DNA from 3 places in the Nonomuraea sp. NPDC005983 genome. Region 1 is predicted to be linked to each of the others. Evidence: predicted binding sites of a transcription regulator. Region 1 holds the regulator's gene; each other region holds the start of a gene.
What was found. The regulator LexA, encoded in region 1, represses DNA repair genes until DNA is damaged. The targets are predictions, from matches to a motif close to TCGAACANNTGTTCGA.
Positions count from the first base shown of each region.

Region 1 (4,717 bases):
CCGGACCAGCTGTCCGAAAGCGAGATCGCCGACCGGGTGCTGGACGAGTTCGCCCGCCGCAGCGGCGTCAGCCTCGACACGGTCGCCGAGGTCCGCTGGGCCTCGGAGTTCCGGATCCACCGCCGGCTCGCCGACTCCTACCGTCGCGGCCGGATCCTGCTGGCCGGCGACGCGGCCCACATTCAGAGCCCCAGCGGCGGGCAGGGGCAGAACACCGGGCTCGGCGACTCGGAGAACCTCGGCTGGAAGCTGGTGCTGGTGGCCCGCGGCAGCGCCGACCAGCGGCTCCTCGACACCTACGAGGGGGAGCGGCGTCCGCTGGCCCGCAACGTGCTGAGGGCGACCAGCACCGCGGTCGACGTCATGTCGCCCGACAGCGAGTGGAAACGACTGGTACGCGACAAGGTGGTCCTGCCGATCTTCCGGCTGCCGGCCGTGCAACGACGGCTGTGGCTGGCCGCGTCGCAGCTGGGCATCAGCTACCGGGGCGGACCGCTGGCGCCCGCTTCGCACCGGTGGACCCAGGGGCCGCGTCCGGGTGACCGGATGCCGGACATCAGGTGCCGGCGTTCCGACGGTGGTGAGGTCATGCTGCACGCGGCGATATCGGGCTGCTGGGTGGTGCTCGCCGGCGACGAACGCGACGCCGCCAGGCACGCCGCTGCCGCCGCCACACAGCTGGGCGCCGACCTGGTGATCCCGCTCGTGCCGGTGGAGACGGGCGTGCGCGACGTGCTGCTGATCCGCCCCGACGGGCACATCGGTTGGCGCGGACGTCCGGCACCGGACAGACTGGCGGCATGGCTGAACCAGGTGCTGTGGCCGGCGTAGACCGCGGCCGCCCACGCGACCCCAGTAACGACGCCTCGATCCTGGACGCCGCGCTGGACCTGCTGATAGAGCGCGGGGCGGCGGGTACCAGCATCGAGGCGGTCGCCCGGCGCGCCGGCGTGGCGAAGCTGACCGTCTACCGGCGCTGGCAGTCCAAAGAGGATCTCCTGATGGGCGCGCTGGAGCACGCCCGCCACGCCGACCTGGACACGCCCGCCGCCGGGCGGACGATCGAGGAACTGGTCGAGTTCACCGCCGAACTGCTGAGCCAACCCCGGTTCCGCGCGCTGATGGCGCGGGTGATCGGCGCCTCGGTGGACTACCCGAAACTGGTGATCGCCTACACCGAGCGGTACCTCCAGCCCCGGCTGGACGCCGTGGCGCACCTGGCCCGGCAGGCCGTCGACGCCGGCCAGTTCCCGAAGGACACCGACCCGAGCGCCGTACAGGACGTCTTCTCCAGCGCGATCGGGTTCGTCCTTCTCCACGGCGAGGAGGACTTGACCGCAGCGCAGATCGCGCGCCGGCTGTGGGCCCTGTTGCACCACATGGGGTACCAGCCCCTGAACCCCTAGCGCTGCGGCGGGGGAGTGCTGTGCGCTGCGGCACGGCGTGGACGCCGTGCCGCAGAACGAAGAACCAGTCGCTGAGCGGAGAGCCGCAGGCGCGGGAGCCCGCCGGAGGCGGAGCCGCGCCGCGCGGAAGCTAGAGGCGACGCAGGACGGCCACGACCTTGCCCAGGACGCTGGCCTCGTCGCCGGGGATCGGGTCGTAGTTGGCGTTGTGCGGGACGAGCCAGACGTGGCCGTCCTTGCGCTTGAAGGTCTTGACCGTGGCCTCGCCCTCGATCATGGCCGCCACGATGTCGCCGCTCTCGGCCACCGGCTGCTGGCGGACCACGACCCAGTCGCCGTCGGCGATCGCGGCGTCGATCATCGAGTCGCCGGCGACCTGCAGGAGGAACAGCGTGCCCTCGCCGACGAGCTGCTTGGGCAGCGCGAAGACGTCCTCGACGCTCTCCTCGGCCAGGATCGGCCCACCTGCGGCGATCCGGCCGACGAGCGGGACGTAGGCGGCCGTCGGCCTGCTCACCGTGGGCTCGTCGGTGGAGGCGTCGGGGTCGACCCAGAGGGCGGGCTCGCCGGGCAGGCGCACCTCAAGCGCGCGCGGCCGGTGAGGGTCGCGCCGCAGATACCCCTTGCGCTGCAACGCCGTCAACTGGTGCGACACGCTGGACGTGCTCGTCAGCTGGACCGCCTCGCCGATCTCCCGCATGGAGGGCGGATAGCCGCGCTGCTGCACCGAGTCTCGGATCACCTCGAGGATCTTGCGCTGCCTGGGCGTCAAGCCCAGAGAGTCGCGCCGACGCACCGCGAGGTCGGTAACCCCGTTCGCGTCCTCCCGCTCGCTCATGCTCTTCCTCCTCGCCCGGCGGGCGGCCTCACCGGCCAGCCTCCCGGTCCGTGGTCTTCGTGTCGCACACAGCGACCGTATCGCTGTTGAAGATCATCTTCAAACAATTGTTCGAGTCTTCCTCGAAATTGTTGCCAGCGTGGTGTACAACATCGTACGGGAGTTCGATCGACACCGTGTTCGATTTGCCGATCTTTGTTGGGCCTTTTCGTCAGGCCACGATGGGCGGGAGGTCAATCATGCGAGCGACCACGACCACAGACACCACCAGCGACGATGCCAGGCGGCTGACCCTCATCGCGGACGCGATCGGGGGCGGCGGCGATGGCACGGACAATACACACGACAACCACTCTGAGCACTATCCAAACGGCAATTCCGACAGAAAACCGGCTTCGGCCGGTTTCGAACGCGGTCGCGGATACGAAGATCCCGGCACGGGTCGCGGCCCGGGGGTTGCCTCCGGTTCCCCGGGGCGGCCCGGGAGGCCGGGCGCCGGGCACCGTCCCGTTGCGGGATCCGCAGGTCGCTCCGCGGTTGGCTCCTCGGGTCGCTCCGCGGTTGGCTCCTCGGGTCGGTCCGTGGCGGGTTCCTCGGGTCGGTCCGTGGCGGGTTCCTCGGGTCGGTCCGTGGGTCGCCCCGGGGCGGGTTCTGGGGGTCCGTCCGGGCCGCGTCGCGGGCCGGCGGCTCAGGGAGGGCCGAGGCTGTGGCTGGTGCCGCCGCCGCGCGCGGAGTCCGACACGGAGTCCGGCACGGAGTCCGACGCCGACGCCCAGCGTCGAGGGCGACGCCATGCCGACGGCGCGCCGGGCGCGCCGAGAGTCCCCCGGGGGTATCCGGGAGGGCGTCGAGCGGCCCCGCGCCCGCTCGACCAGGGGCGCGCCGGCGGCGAGGGCGGACGAACCCATGGGGAGGCGGTTTCGTCCGCAGACCGACCCGGTGTGCCACGCGAGGTGGCCCCCGGACGGCAGCCAGGCGTGGCCCAGGGGAGCGCCAGGAAGCGTGCGAAGGCGCGATCGCAGGGGAGCCCCAAGCGGCGGACGAGCACGGGGCGGCAGATGGGCTCGCCGGACGCGGCACGGCGGGGGAGTGCTGACAGACGTCCGGCGGGTGGACGGCGAGTGGACGCGGGCCGGATCGTCCGCGCCCCCAGGCAGGACGGCGTACCGCCGACGAGAGCGCGCAGGCCGCCGCTGCGGCTGACGCGGCGCGGGCGGATCGTGCTGGTGGTCGGGGTGGCGCTGCTGTCTCTCGGCGGGTTCTGGCTGGGCACCCGGGCGGCCGGCCTCGCCTCAGCAGCACCCGTGACCAGGGGCGAGTCGGTGCTGCCAGTGGCGCGGTAGGGGGCGCCGACACGCTCGGCGAAGTCAGGGGAGAGGTTCGGGTGTCGCGCGGCCCCGTCGGGGTGCGGGCGGGGGAGTCAGAAGAGCCTTGCGATGACGCCTGACTCGAGGACGATGAGCGCGCCGATCGCCATGAACACCCCGGGCACGAGCCACTGCCCGTACCGTTCGACGATCTCGATGACCCGCTTGTGCGAGCCGAGCCACGCCCCCGCCACGCACCACACGGCCACCCCGATGGCGAACACGAGGACGGTCACGACCGTGGGGCCGGTGCCGATCGTCCGGAACACCGGCGTGTAGACGGAGACGTTGTCCGCGCCGTTGGCGACCGTGACCCCCGTCACCGCGACCAGGCCGGACGCGACGGCGGGCGCGGACCCTCCGCCGCCGCGGACGGCCGAGACCAGGCCGCGCACCCCGAGCGCGAGCGGGACCAGCCCCAGGAGGCCGACCCAGTCGTCCGGGAGGATGGTCAGGCCCAGGGCCGCGACCACCGACAGGGCCACGAGCGCCGCCACCCCCGCGTACTGGCCCGCCCAGATCTGCCACGCCCTCGGGGCCCCGGTCGTGCGCGCCGACAGGAACAGCACGGTGAGCACGACGAGGTCGTCCACGTTGGTGCCGGCGAACATCCCCGCTGCCGCGGCGACGGTTGCTGCTATCCCGTCCATGGGCGCTGAACCTACCGACTCCCGCCGTCAACGGGGAATCCGGATCGACGGGCCCGGCGGGTGAACCCTTGGAAAGAGTGGATGCGCGGTGTCGCGCATGTGCCGGTCGATGCTGCTGTGATCGCGGTTCACCTGCGTGTTCGCACACAACCGAAGTGACCTGTGTGTGCAGGAACATCGCCGTCGCGGCGGTTGTTGTCGGCGACACACCGGGGAGGACACGCTGATCAGCGACTTCGGCGGGAGGGGGTCCGCCAACTTGCGTTCATGGTCGCGCGCTTCTACGGTTGGACCACAACATCTAGTAGTTACACCGATGTAGTTCACCACACCTTGTGTTTCCGTGACCGCACCATGGTTCTCCATGGGGCGCGCGTGAGCGTACGGAAAAGGGCTCTTGACGCCTGTGGTGGCCGCGGGTCCGGGAGGCGAAAGCGTGCACTGTCCGTTCTGTCG
Region 1 is NZ_JBEXUP010000007.1:117,073-121,789, forward strand. It holds gene ABZ297_RS06145 (FAD-dependent monooxygenase) at 1-831, shown strand, start outside; gene ABZ297_RS06150 (TetR/AcrR family transcriptional regulator) at 801-1,406, shown strand; gene lexA (transcriptional repressor LexA) at 1,537-2,244, opposite strand; gene ABZ297_RS06160 (hypothetical protein) at 3,366-3,587, shown strand; gene ABZ297_RS06165 (cadmium resistance transporter) at 3,665-4,261, opposite strand; gene nrdR (transcriptional regulator NrdR) at 4,698-4,717, shown strand, end outside.

Region 2 (4,717 bases), on a different contig from region 1:
CTGGACGTGGTCGACGAGATCTTCGCTCCCACCTTCACCGGAACCGGCCCAGCGCGGCCGGGCCCCGAAGGAATCAAGCAGCTCTCAGAGCACATCCGCTCGACTCTCACCGAACCGCACTTCGACGTCCAGGACATGGTGGCCGAGGGCGACAAGGTGGCCACCAGATGGGTCCTCCAGGGCACCCACTCCGGCGCCTTCTTCGGGCTTCCCGCCACGAACCGTCCCGTGGAGGTACGGGCCTGCGTCATCTTCAGAATCGAGAACAACCAGATCGCCGAGTTCTGGCCGGTCATCGACACCAGCTCACTACGCGCCGCCTAAACCGCGAACCCGTCACTCGGCCGCCCACCCCACGACGGGCTGCCTGACTCACCGACGCGCGACGCACCGCTCGGGCCCAACCCACGAACCCGCCGTCCTGCCCAGGCCCACTGGGCGGAAGGGCCCACGGCTTATGGGCCCTTCCGGTCGGTTACCAGGTGCTCACGCGTCGATGGCGTCGCGGTCGACCTCGGCGGCGCTGCTCACGATGAACTCGCGGCGAGGCGCCACGTCGCTGCCCATCAGCAGGCTGAAGATCTTCTCCGCCCCTTCGGCGTCCTCGATGCGGACGCGGCGCAGGATGCGGTGGCGCGGGTCCATCGTCGTCTCGGCCAGCTGGTCGGCGTCCATCTCGCCGAGGCCCTTGTAGCGCTGCACCGGGTCCTTCCAGCGCCTGCCCCGGCGCTCCAGGTCGCGCAGCACCTTCTGCAGCTCGGCGTCGGAGTAGCAGTAGATGTACTTCTCTCTGCCCCTGCCGGGGTTGGTGAGCTCGATGCGGTGCAGCGGCGGGACGGCCGCGAACACCCGCCCGGCCTCCACCATGGGACGCATGTAACGGTGGAAGAGCGTCAGCAGCAGGCAGCGGATGTGGGCGCCGTCGACATCGGCGTCGGCCATCAGGATGACCTTGCCGTACCTGGCCGCCTCGATGTCGAACGAGCGGCCCGAGCCGGCCCCGACGACCTGGATGATGGCCGCGCACTCGGCGTTCTTGAGCATGTCGCTCACGGACGCCTTCTGCACGTTGAGGATCTTGCCCCGGATCGGCAGCAGAGCCTGGAACTCGGAGTCGCGGGCCAGCTTGGCGGTGCCGAGCGCGGAGTCTCCCTCGACGATGAACAGCTCACTGCGGTCGACGTCGTCGTTGCGGCAGTCGACCAGCTTGGCCGGGAGCGCCGAGTTCTCCAGCGCGCTCTTGCGGCGCTGGTTGTCGCGGTGCTCGCGGGCCGCGATACGCGCCTTGGCGGCGGCGACGATCTTCTCCAGGACGGCCCGCAGCGGCTGCTTGTAGCCGCGCGGCGGGTTCGCGAACAGCTCCTTGAGCTCGCGCGACACCACGTGGGAGACGATCCGGGTGGCCGCCGAGGTGCCGAGGACCTCCTTGGTCTGGCCCTCGAACTGCGGCTCCGACACCCGGACGGTGACGACGCCGGTGAGCCCCTCGTGGATGTCCTCCTTGGTGACCGGATCGTCGCCGTTCTTCAGCAGGCGCGTCTCGCGCAGCAACTCGTTGATGGTGCGGACCAGGCCGCGCTCGAACCCGGTGAGGTGCGTGCCGCCCTTCGGGGTGGCGATCACGTTCACGAACGAGCGGACGGTCGACTCGTACCCCTTGCCCCAGCGCACGGCCACGTCGACGGACAGCTCGCGCTGCACCTCGGTGGGGGTCATGTGCCCCTGGTCGTCGAGGACGGGCACGGTCTCGTGGAAGTGGCCGACCCCCTGCATCCTAAGGACGTCGCAGACGGGCTCGTCGCGGGCCAGGAACTCGGTGAACTCGGAGATTCCGCCGTCGAAGTGGAACTCGTCCTCGACGCGCTCCTCGTGCCTGCTGTCGATGACCACCAGGGTCAGGCCTGGCACCAGGAAGGCGGTCTGGCGGAGGCGAACGTGGATCTCGTCGACCGAGACCTCGGCGTCGGGCAGGAAGATCTGCTTGTCGGCCCAGAACCGGACCCGGGTGCCCGTGACGTTCTCGCGCAGCTTGCCGCCGTCGCGCAGGCCGGACTTCTTCTTGAACTTGGCGGTGGGCCCATCGCCGTCGAACACGCCGGGCACGCCGCGGCGGAAGCTGATCTCGTGTCCTCGCGTCTCGACATCGAGACGCGAGGACAGGGCGTTCACGACGGACGCGCCCACACCGTGCAGGCCGCCGGACGCGCCGTAGGAGCCGCCGCCGAACTTGCCGCCGGCGTGCAGCTTGGTGTACACGAGCTCGACGCCGGCCAGGCCGCTCTTGGGCTCGATGTCGACGGGAATGCCGCGGCCGTTGTCGCGCACCTCGATCGAGCCGTCGGCGTAGAGCTCGACCTCGATGCGGTCGCAGTGGCCCGCCAGCGCCTCGTCGACGCCGTTGTCGACGATCTCCCAGAGGCAGTGCATGAGCCCGCGGCTGTCGGTGGACCCGATGTACATGCCGGGCCGCTTGCGGACGGCCTCGAGGCCCTCAAGCACCGACAGGTGACGAGCCGTGTAACCCGTCTCCACTAGCGTCACGCCCGCTCCTCTGTTCTCGCCATCGAACACGTGTGCGCAGCTTACCGCTCTTCCCTTGTGCGCGCGTACTAGCTTGCCATGACGGCGCGTTTACCGTTACCAAGCGGCTGATCACCATTACTTACGGACACATTCTGCTCTGGGCGTAGCGAGGGGGTGATTGGGAACGTCCACGTCCGGTTAGATGTTGTTCCAAGTGACTGACGCCAGATCCTCGCTTCGGCGGGGGTGACCCGAAAGGCGATACGTGACTGGAGCTCTCGCCCCCGTTAAGCCGCTGACGGCCCTCGACCGCTGCGACCGTTGCGGTGCCCAGGCATACATTCGTGCGACCCTGCCTGTCGGCGGGGAGCTGCTGTTCTGCGCCCACCACGGGCGTCAGCACGTGGCAGCGCTGCGCGACAAGGGCGCCGACATCCTGGACGAGTCGGCTCGGCTCAGCGAAACCCCTGCAATTGCCCACAACGACGAGCGTTGATCAACTGCTCGTCGTAACGAGATAACCGCATATCGCGTGAAACGAGGACGGCGGTTCCGGCATGCCCGGAACCGCCGTCCTCGTTTCGGTTTGGACCTCAGTGCCAGGGGCGCGCCCTGCCGATGCATCGGCGGGGTTCGTCCTTGTCTGAACACCTTTCGGTCGTCCTCCCACAGCGACGCCGCCGTCCGATTCCGAGCCACCGCCCAACTCCGTCCCGCCCCTCGATCCAGCTGCCACTCGACTCCATCTTCGCCACAGGCCGCGACGCCGAGGACGCGCCACGCAGCGGTTTACCCGGCGGTGCCCATGGACAGGCGCCTGCGTCCTGCCGGCGTTCTCCGGCCCGGCCCCGGAAGCGCTCTGCTGGGCCTTCCCGTTCGAGCGCTCGGCGGGCGTCGTCCGTCAGCGGAGGCGGTAGTGGTAGTGACCCCGCAGTTCGAAGCCCTCGCTCCGGTACAGCGCCTGGGCGGCCTCGTTCCGGGCCGTGGTGCACAGGTAGGCGGTACGTGCGCCGCTCCGCCGTACCAGGGCTCGCAGGACGCTGCGGGCCAGGCCGCGGCGGCGCGCCTGCGGCAGTGTCGCCATGCAGTAGATGCCGAGCGTGTCGCCCTGCGGCACGCCTCTGCCCACGGCGAGCGCCACGCCGTCCTCCTCGACCGCCGCGTACCAGGCGGGGACCCCGGCGCAGATCCGCGCGGCCGCTTCGACGCCGAGCTCGTAGCGTCCGTCAACCGACCACCACGTCTCCAGCCACCCCGGCCAGGGACGGTCCTCGACGCGCACCTCGTGGGCGGGCTCCAGCTCGTCAGGAGTGGCCGCCATGATGACGGTCGGGTCCACCAGCTCGTACCCCCTGGACGCCAGCTCGCTGTCGAGCCCCTCAGGTGTCCGGGGCCCGATGGAGAAGACGCAGCGCTCTCCGCGCTCGGCGTAGAAGGCCTCGGCGGCGGCGATCGCGCCGTCGAGGTCGGCGGGGGCGCTCAGGGCGAGGACGGAGTTGGCACGCTTGGTCACGCCTCCGGCGTGGCGCAGGATCCAGCCGTCCAGGGGCTGCTGGTCGTAGGCGGGCCAGGCCTCGTGAACGAGCAGGTCGAAATCCATCGCCGCAGCCTAGCCCACGTACCGGTCGGCCCTCGCTGACCAGTGCTTATAGGCTGTGGCGTTGTGCTGATCCTGCTGCCGCCCTCCGAAGGCAAGGCGCCGGAGGGAAGCGGTCCCCCTTTCGGCGACCTGTCCTTCCCTGCCCTCGACAAGCCGCGCAAGCGGGTGCTGGCCGCCCTCGTCAAAGCGTCCAGGCGGCGTGACGCCCTGGACGTCCTGGGCCTGACACCCGGCCTGGCAGGCGAGCTGGCCAAGAACCTGGCGCTCAGGACCGCCCCCGCCCTCCCCGCCGCCGACCTCTACACCGGCGTCCTCTACGACAATCTCGATCTCGGCACCCTGGAGGGCGAGGCGAGGAGGCGGGCAGAGGAGTGCGTCCTCATCTTCTCCGGGCTGTGGGGTGTGCTCCGGATCACCGACCGCGTCCCGCCATACCGGCTCTCCATGGGCGTGAATCTGCCGCCCGTGGGGGCGCTGGCGGCTTTCTGGCGTCCCGCGATCTCCAAGGAGCTGGACCGGCTCCCGGGGCTGGTGGTGGACCTGCGCTCGGGTACCTACGCGGGCGCGTGGCAGCCGGGTGAGCGGTCGGTGGCG
Region 2 is NZ_JBEXUP010000047.1:23,790-28,506, reverse strand. It holds gene ABZ297_RS21375 (ester cyclase) at 1-324, shown strand, start outside; gene ABZ297_RS21370 (DNA topoisomerase IV subunit B) at 487-2,541, opposite strand; gene ABZ297_RS21365 (hypothetical protein) at 2,789-3,019, shown strand; gene ABZ297_RS21360 (GNAT family N-acetyltransferase) at 3,425-4,123, opposite strand; gene ABZ297_RS21355 (peroxide stress protein YaaA) at 4,187-4,717, shown strand, end outside.
Region 2: ABZ297_RS21370 (DNA topoisomerase IV subunit B) is a predicted target of LexA. The motif match lies at 2,564-2,579, and genes of this name have one in related genera.

Region 3 (4,717 bases), on a different contig from region 1:
GATGACCGCCTTGCGCAGGGCCGGCTGGACGAGCGCGGTGCGCAGAGTGATGATCGCGCCGGCGCTGACACCGATGACGCGCTCCGCGCCGGTGGCGGTGAGCAGCGCGTCGAGGTCCTCGACCTCCCGCTCGACGCTGTAGTCGCCGTAAGGGCCGCTACGGCCGCGCCCGCGCCGGTCGGGCAGGTGGCAGGTGAAGCTTCCGGACAGAGCCTGGGCCAGTTCGAGCTGGCTGTGGCCGGCCTGCATCATGCCGTGCAGCACGACGACGCCGGGGCCGCGCCCGAGCGTGCGGTAGCTGATGACGGTGCCGTCGCGGGAGGTGACAGCGCTGGTCACAGTGCTGATCTTGGTGCTGATCTTGGTGCTGGCCTTGGTGCTGGTCACAGTGCTGGTCTTGGCGCTGGTCTTGGTGCGCATGGACGTACTCCCCTTGTGGGTCTTGGTCGGGGAGCCCGGCTATCCTTACGGTTGCCAACTCGTGGCCGGGCCCCCTCACCGGGTGATCGGTTCGAGGTCGAGGGCTCCGGCGGCGGTGTTCCAGCACCATCGCCGGGGCCCTGGTTTCGTCAGTCGCCGCCCCTTTCCGCCAGGTCCGCCAGCTCGGGCGACATGTCGCCGGTGCGGTGGTAGGCGCGCCACTGTTCGAGGTCGGGGAAGCGCCCGCTGGTCAGCTCGTCGACCAGTTCCTGAGTCCAGGCGGCCTCCGCCTCGCCGACGGCCAGGGCGTACTCCGACTCGATGACGAACAGCCGCGGAAGTTGCGCGCGTTCGCGCGCCAGCCTCTCGCGGTCGGCCGCGAGCCGCTCACGCAGCCGGTCGACCCGCCGCCGGAGCAGCCGCACCACCTCATCAGGGCCGAGGCCGGCCATCACCGACAGGCCCGCCTCGAACGATGACGGCTCCCGCTCCGGGGTCGACAGCAGGTCCCTCGTCCAGTCGGCGAGCTCTTCGCGGCCCGCGTCGGTGACGCGGTAGACGGTCCGCTCGGGACGGCCGCCCTGCCGGGCGCTCTCGACGGCCTCGATCAGGCCGTGCTTGTCCATGTTCCGCACGACGGTGTAGAGGGAACCCCATTTGATCTTCATGTCCTGGTCCTTGTCGCGTGCGCGCAGGACCGAGGCCATCTCGTAGGGGTGCATCGGGCGCTGCACCAGCGCCGACAGGATCGCGAGCGCCAGCAGGTTGCCGACCTTGCGCCGTTTCATCATCAGACCACCTCGCCTACGATTACTCGTACGCGAGCATACGTCTGCGAGTAATAGGCGTCAAGACGGCTGGAATCGCGGCACAGCTCCAGCCACCACGTGATCACGCAACCCCGCGCTGAGCGCTCGCCGGTTTCGGGACGACGCCCAACGTCACTGATCCGACACGTTGCGCCGATATTCATCTCGCCGCACTCCCAACATCGGAAAACAATGGCATCGACCCACTTTTCCGCCATTTGCCGTACTTCTGGCCCGTCATTGAGAGGCCGGGGGAAGCACAGCCCGAACCTCTCGAAACGGTGTTGAGACGCAGGTCGAACGCGCACGGCGAGCCGTCAGCACGGAATGCCGCGATTCCCCCGCACGTCCGGATAATTACCGATATGTAGTGATGTGCCGGAAATGAGGCTTTGCTTCTCGCCGGGAGATTCCGTCAGGGGGCGCGATTAGTCTGAGTGATGTTCAGCGCCGAAAATCGGCGTATCCCGGGATTTCGAAATCCGACGCTCGCCATCCACCCCCGGCCCGCCCGGGGCATGATCTCAGGGAGTGATCTCTGATGCTCAAGCGTCTGCTGCTCACCGCCGCGCTGGCGGCGTCCACGCTCCTCGTCACCGGATCCATCAGCACGCCCGCACAGGCCGCCGACGCGAGCCGATGTGCGTCCGCCAAGCAGATCACGCTCACGCCCGCCAGGACGGCCAGAAGGTGCGAGTGGAGGCGGGGCTGCTACTACTGCTACCGGAGCGGACACTGGAACCGCGAGTACTGCCGGGGCGGCGGAGGCCGCTATGGCGACCACCGGTACGGCGAATACCGCTACGGCGAACACCACGAGAACGACCACCACCGTACCGGTGAGCGCGGCGGCCACTGAGCGAAAACGCGTGTGCACCGCAACTCCGCGAGGCCACCGCCTCGCGGGGTTGCCCGCGTATTCGACACGCCGAGACAGTTTGCCGGGCCCGGGATCATCGGCCAGAAGACGGAAGGCCCGAGGGAAGGAGGGAAGGGCCGCCGGGGCGTGACGAGTGAGCGGCCAGGCGGGGATGTCAGAAGGCGGCGAGGGCGAGGGCGGCCGCCTCGTGGCGGAGTACCAAAATCAGGAGAGAGGCGATCAACGTCGCGATGAGCAGCCAACTGATCGCGATGATCACAGTCGAACGACGCGGGCGACGCCGGACGGGACGCTCCCGGTGGGCTCTCGCCTCACTGCGGCGCACCCGCTCGTTGAACGACTCAAGACGCGCGACCAGTCGCGGATCGTCATCGACGAGGTGCTGCTCAATCTGAGCCAGCATTCGCTCCTCGTCCTGCGACCAGGCCATAGGTGCACCTCCGGAACGCAAGCTCTGTTCGAGGTTTCTGCCCAACCCTGAAGATCATTAGCCCCCGCCTGGCCAGGTAATTGCAACCTCTTTCCATTTGCGATCAACCTCGAATGCTTGTTCTAATCATGGCATGCGCTGGGACAACCTCCGTCTGGCCGATCCCGGCCCAGGCGATCCGGCCGTGCCGCTGTTCGCCTGCGGCGCGGTCACCCGCACCTTCGACACCCCCGAGTTCCGGGGGATGACCTTCTACGAGATCCAGGCCCGCTCGATCATCAACCGGGTTCCGGGCGCCAGCCGGGTCCCGTTCGAATACACGATCAATCCCTACCGGGGCTGCGGTCATCGCTGCGTCTACTGCTTCGCCAGGAAGACACACGAGTACCTCGACCTCGACTCGGGGGCCGACTTCGACTCGAAGGTGGTGGTGAAGGTCAACGCCGCCGAACTGGCCAGGAAGGAACTGGCCGCGCCGCGCTGGCGGGGCGACCACGTGGCCATGGGCACCAACGTCGACCCCTACCAGCGGGCCGAGGGCCGCTACCGGCTCATGCGCGGCATCCTGGCCGCGCTGCGCGATGCGGCCAATCCGTTCTCGGTGCTGACGAAGGGCACACTCATCCTGCGCGACCTCGATCTGCTGACCGAGGCCGCGGACGTGACCGACGTCAGCGCCAACATGTCGGTCGGGTTCGTCGACTCCGGTGTCTGGCGCTCCGTCGAGCCGGGCGCCCCCGACCCGCGCCGCCGCCTGGAGGCGTGCGCGACGCTCAACGACAACGGCGTCGCCTGCGGCGTGCTGATGGCGCCCATCCTCCCCTATCTCACCGACTCCCCCGCCCAGCTGGAGCAGACGGTCAGGGAGATCGCCCAGGCGGGCGCGACCCACGTCGTCCCCATCATGCTGCACCTGCGTCCCGGAGCACGCGAGTGGTGGATGGCGTGGCTGTCTCGTGAGCATCCGCGGCTGGTGCCGCGCTACCTGGAGCTGTACGGCAGGGGCTCGTACGCGCCCAAGGCGTATCAGCAGCGCGTCGCCGGCCAGGTCAGAGAGCTGGCGGCACGACACGGCGTCGGCCGGGCCACCCCCGCCATGGCGCGCCGTGTCCCGCCACGCCCGGAGCCCGAGTCCGAGGCCGCGCCGCAACAGCTCAGACTCCTCTAGCGCGACACTTCCCGACGGGTGAGTGCCGCGAAAATCGCTGGCCGTCGTCTCCGGGGCGGTGGCACGATGGGCGGGCACGTGCAGTCGACCTTCAGGAGCTTGTGATGCGGCGGGGCCACGACATCTCCCAGCGCCCCATTCGCACGAGAGTTCTCGAAGGCTCACGCACGCATGCACATCCTGAACATCGGCATCCTCGCGCACGTAGACGCGGGCAAGACCAGCCTCACTGAGCGGCTGCTGTTCCAGGCCGGCGCCATCGACCGGCTCGGCAGCGTCGACGAGGGCAGCACCCAGACCGACAGCGGCGACATCGAGCGCCGCCGTGGCATCACCATCCGTACCGCCGTCGCCTCCTTCACCGTGGAAAACCTTCGGATCAACCTCATCGACACGCCGGGGCACGCGGACTTCGTCGCCGAGGTCGAGCGGGCGCTCGGCGTCCTCGACGGCGCCGTGCTGGTGCTGTCGGCGGTCGAGGGGGTTCAGCCGCACACCCGGGTCCTGATGAAGACGCTGCGGCGGCTGCGGCTGCCTACGCTGATCTTCGTCAACAAGATCGACCGGGCGGGGGCTCGGGAGCGGGAGGTACTGGCCGCGATCCGGCGGTGGCTCTCCCCGTACAGCCCGGCGCTGAACACCGTCCAGCGGATCGGCACGCGCGACGCCCGCACGACGCCCCTGCCAGGTGGTACGAACTGGCCGTCCGTTGGCGGACACTCCCGGCGCCCGCTGGATGTGCTGCTGGAGCCGCTGATCGAAGGGGCTGGTGGGCTGGCAGAGGTGCTGGCGGAGCACGACGACGGGCTGTTGGAGGTGCTCGTCGAGGGGCGGGAGCCCGGGAGGGCGCGGGTACGAGCGGCGCTGGAGCGGCAGTGTGCTGATGGCGTGCTGCATCCGGTGCTGTTCGGCTCGGCGATGACCGGTGAGGGGGTCGGCGATCTGGTCGACGCCTTCGCCTTGCTACCCGCCGTCCACACTGAACCCGCGGAGCGCACCGAGCCCGCCGT
Region 3 is NZ_JBEXUP010000072.1:3,816-8,532, forward strand. It holds gene ABZ297_RS27805 (alpha/beta hydrolase) at 1-420, opposite strand, end outside; gene ABZ297_RS27810 (PadR family transcriptional regulator) at 570-1,211, opposite strand; gene ABZ297_RS27815 (hypothetical protein) at 1,771-2,088, shown strand; gene ABZ297_RS27820 (DUF3040 domain-containing protein) at 2,264-2,539, opposite strand; gene ABZ297_RS27825 (Rv2578c family radical SAM protein) at 2,673-3,707, shown strand; gene ABZ297_RS27830 (translation factor GTPase family protein) at 3,879-4,717, shown strand, end outside.
Region 3: ABZ297_RS27825 (Rv2578c family radical SAM protein) is a predicted target of LexA. The motif match lies at 2,649-2,664, and genes of this name have one in related genera.